One region of the Pectobacterium odoriferum genome, then DNA from elsewhere that is predicted to be linked to it. Evidence: predicted binding sites of a transcription regulator. Region 1 holds the regulator's gene; the other holds the start of a gene.

Region 1 (2,207 bases):
TTGGAAGGGATCACGCATTCGCTGTGTACGCTGGAATTCCAGGACAACCGCCGTCTGTATGACTGGGTGCTGGATAACATCACCATTCCTTGTCACCCGCGTCAGTACGAGTTCTCCCGCCTTAATCTCGAATACGCGATTATGTCCAAGCGTAAGCTGAATCAGCTGGTTGTGGAAAACGTCGTTGAAGGATGGGACGATCCGCGTATGCCGACCATCTCTGGTTTACGCCGTCGTGGTTACAGCGCGTCATCTATCCGTGAGTTCTGTGTGCGCATTGGCGTAACGAAGCAGGACAACAACGTGGAAATGGCCGCGCTTGAGTCCTGTATCCGTGACGATCTGAATGAGAATGCTCCGCGTGCAATGGCCGTGTTGGATCCGGTCAAAGTCGTGATTGAGAATCTGCCCGCCGAGCATGAAGAGTTTGTCGCGATGCCAAACCATCCGAACAAGCCGGAAATGGGCTCACGTCAGGTCGCATTTAGCCGCGAAGTTTACATCGATCGCGCCGACTTCCGTGAAGAAGCCAACAAACAATACAAGCGTCTGGTGCTGGGTAAAGAAGTGCGTCTGCGTAATGCCTATGTGATCAAAGCAGAGCGCATTGAGAAAGATGAGCAGGGCACCATCACCACGATTTACTGTAGCTATGATGCGGAAACGCTGAGCAAAGATCCGGCTGACGGCCGTAAAGTGAAAGGCGTTATCCACTGGGTTTCTGCGGCACACGCGGTACCAGCAGAATTCCGCTTGTACGATCGCCTGTTCAGTGTGGCCAATCCGGGGGCGGCGGACGACTTCCTGTCGACGATTAATCCAGACTCACTGAAAATTACGCAAGGTTTTGTGGAAGCGAGTCTGGCGCAGGCGGAAGTAGAGAAAGCGTATCAGTTTGAGCGTGAAGGCTATTTCTGTGCTGACCGTGTTTACTCCAGTGCAGAACATCTGGTGTTTAACCGTACGGTTGGACTGCGAGATACCTGGGTAGGCTAAGGCCACCAGTAGAAGACAAAAATAAAACCGCCTCGGCGGTTTTATTTTTTTATGCGGTCGATTTATCGTGTGGAATCGTGCAGGGTTTCATCCTCTCGGCAATCCCCTTCACTGCAATGCCCATAGAGATACAGACTGTGGTTGGACAGTTTGATGCCGTGTCTTTCTGCGATCTCGCGCTGACGTGCTTCGATATATTCATCGCGGAATTCAATGACTTTGCCACAGTCGAGGCAAATTAAGTGATCGTGATGATGCTGCTGCGTCAATTCAAAGACGGATTTGCCACCTTCGAAGTTATGACGGGTTACGATACCCGCATCATCAAACTGGTTGAGTACGCGATAGACGGTAGCAAGACCAATCTCTTCGCCCATATCAATCAGTTTCTTATATAAATCTTCCGCACTGACGTGATGGCAGACAGGGTCCTGTAACACTTCCAGTATTTTCAGTCTTGGAAGAGTGACTTTCAGGCCGGCCTTCTTTAATGCGGTATTGTTGTCAGTCATGCGGGTTTAATCCTGTTGCTTACTTATCAATGGAGGCTGCCTAGCCTATGACATCGGTCGGCTCAAAAAATGCAAAAGCGTCTCAATTATAGAACCGCGCATACAAAATGAAAACAAGCGAATGTTAACAATATTGTCCCCATTCACACTATTGGTATACAACGCAATTCGTTGTTGATGAATGAGGAAATGATGATGCACGTACAAAGCCGATGGGATTATTGTACAGGTTTACTGATAGAAGTTAAAAAAATGTATCAATTATTATGAAAGGTTTTACCTATCAATGCTATTTTGGCTCTGATAGGGATTATCAGAGCCAAAATGGCTTAGCCAACCAGTTCTTGCAGGTTCAGCTCATCGCTGATCTGTTTCACCCACGTTGTCACGCGTTCGCTGGTCAGTTCAGGCTGACGGTCTTCATCGATAGCCAGGCCGATGAAGTGATTGTCGTCGGCGAGACCTTTAGAAGCTTCAAAGTAATAGCCCTCTGTTGGCCAGTGGCCGACAATCGTCGCGCCGCGAGGCTCAATAATGTCACGGATGGTGCCCATGGCATCACAGAAGTATTCTGCATAATCTTCCTGATCGCCGCAGCCAAACAGGGCAACCAATTTTCCTGTGAAATCCACTTCTTCCAACGACGGGAAGAAGTCATCCCAATCGCACTGAGCTTCACCGTAATACCAGGTTGGAATA
Region 2 (2,207 bases), 1.7 Mb from region 1:
TATAATACTTTTAATTTCCAAGGTTACTAACATGCAGGTATTTCAGGTGGAAGGGGTTCATTTACCAGCAGAGGCCGCCCTTGAAGGCGCAACGCAATATTCAGTCTATCATCCCGATTCTCTGCATCAGCCACAGTCTGATTGGCTAGCGGAAGAGGTGCCCGTTGCGTTGGTTTATAACGGCATATCGCATGTCGTCATGATGGCCTCACCGAAGGAACTGGAGCAGTTCGCACTCGGATTTTCTTTATCTGAAGGCATTATTCAATCACCAGCAGATATCTACGGCATTGATGTACAGGCCGCCTGTAACGGCATCGAAGTGCAGATTGAGCTTTCGAGCCGACGCTTCGCTGGGCTAAAAGAACGCCGCCGGGCGATGGATGGCCGTACAGGCTGCGGCGTATGTGGCGTAGAACAGCTCGCAGAAATCGGCAAACCGATCGCACCGCTACCCTTCACACAGACATTTTCCCTTAGCAAACTTGAAAACGCACTGGTACGGCTGCGCGATGTGCAGAAGATCGGTCAAGTGACGGGCTGCACTCACGCCGCAAGCTGGGTCGCGCCAGACGGCACGCTGTCCGGGGGGAGTGAAGACGTCGGCCGCCATGTCGCGCTCGATAAACTGCTAGGCACCCGAGCGAAACAGGGGTGGCAGCAAGGCGCTGCCCTAGTTTCTAGCCGGGCCAGCTATGAGATGGTCCAAAAATCCGCCATGTGCGGCGTGGAAATTCTGTTTGCTGTCTCAGCGGCCACCTCACTAGCCGTAGAGGTCGCACAGCGTTGTAACCTGACGCTGGTCGGTTTTTGTCGGCAGGGACATGCGACTATCTACACGCATCCGCAGCGTCTGAGCGTGTAAGAGACACCACCAAAGTCGCAGCGTTTTGCCGGTGACGGGTATAGATTAATTTGTTTTTACATAGTGTAATAACGATATAAGCGTTTGTTATCATGAAGTAAAGCAATCTGATTCATGCTACCCGCTCGAGAATAATCATTTTCAATATCATTTAATTAACTATAATGAAGGTATTGCTTACGCGGTACTAACAACACAGTGCCGTAACATTTTTTTTACAATGGAGATGCTAAACATGAGTTATTCACTGCCATCGCTGCCTTATGCTTATGACGCACTGGAACCGCATTTCGACAAAGAAACGATGGAAATTCACCATTCCAAACACCATCAGGCTTACGTCAATAATGCTAACGCCGCGCTGGAATCTCTGCCTGAACTGGCTACATTGTCTGCTGAAGAGCTGATCGCTCAACTGGATAAAGTTCCTGCGGAGAAAAGAACTGCACTGCGTAACAACGCTGGCGGCCACGTTAACCACAGCCTGTTCTGGAAAGGCCTGAAAGTAGGCACGACGCTGACTGGCGATCTGAAAGCCGCCATCGAGCGTGATTTCGGCAGCGTTGATGCGTTTAAAGAGAAATTTGAGCAAGCAGCAGCAACCCGCTTTGGTTCTGGCTGGGCGTGGCTGGTTCTGAAAGACGACGGCAAACTGGCCGTAGTGTCTACTGCAAACCAAGACAGCCCGCTGATGGGTGAAGCCGCTTCTGGTGCGTCTGGCTACCCAATCGTCGGTCTGGATGTGTGGGAACACGCTTACTACCTGAAATATCAGAACCTTCGTCCAGCTTATGCTAAAGCATTCTGGAACGTGTTGAACTGGGACGAAGCCGCCGCGCGTTTCGCTAGCGCAAAAAAATAAAACCGCTGAGTGCCTGATACCATCAGGCCTCTTCTGCATTTGAATATAAACTGGAATAACAGGCTGTTATTCCAGTTTTTTATTATCCCTACCCTACCTCGTAGCCGTATGTCCGCTGGCTATCCTCGCTCACTGCCGCATAAAGTTTCAGAGTAAAGTGCCGATATCTACTGCGGGTTTTTGTCATGTAGTTTTGTAGCTATATACCCTAAATAATTCGAGTTTCAGGACAAACGTTAACGTTTGAACAACGCAGAGCGTTGGCCCGCCAGGGCGAGGCTTATTTATAAGCCTTGTAACGCGGCAAGAGAGGGACAAATTCGTCGGGAACGAATTTGACCAGCCAACGGCTGGCCTTCGGTGAGAGACAGGATGTCTCTCATTTCATCCCGATGAGCTTACTCAAGTAAGTGATTAGGGTGACTAAACGCAGCCAACGCACATGCGGCTTGAAGTATGACGGGTATAAACTTGGTAAGC

The links. Region 1 encodes Fur, which represses iron uptake genes when iron is present. Its sites were predicted from a motif close to ATAATAATGAGAACNACTATCAA; they were not measured.
Region 2: the regulator Fur is predicted to act here: its motif matches at 994-1,016, upstream of sodA (superoxide dismutase [Mn]).

Annotation. Positions count from the first base shown of each region.
Region 1 is NZ_CP034938.1:1,535,946-1,538,152, forward strand. Features, by position in the region: gene glnS (glutamine--tRNA ligase) at 1-996, shown strand, start outside; gene fur (ferric iron uptake transcriptional regulator) at 1,059-1,508, opposite strand; gene fldA (flavodoxin FldA) at 1,838-2,207, opposite strand, start outside.
Region 2 is NZ_CP034938.1:4,787,877-4,790,083, forward strand. Features, by position in the region: gene fdhD (formate dehydrogenase accessory sulfurtransferase FdhD) at 32-865, shown strand; gene sodA (superoxide dismutase [Mn]) at 1,101-1,727, shown strand.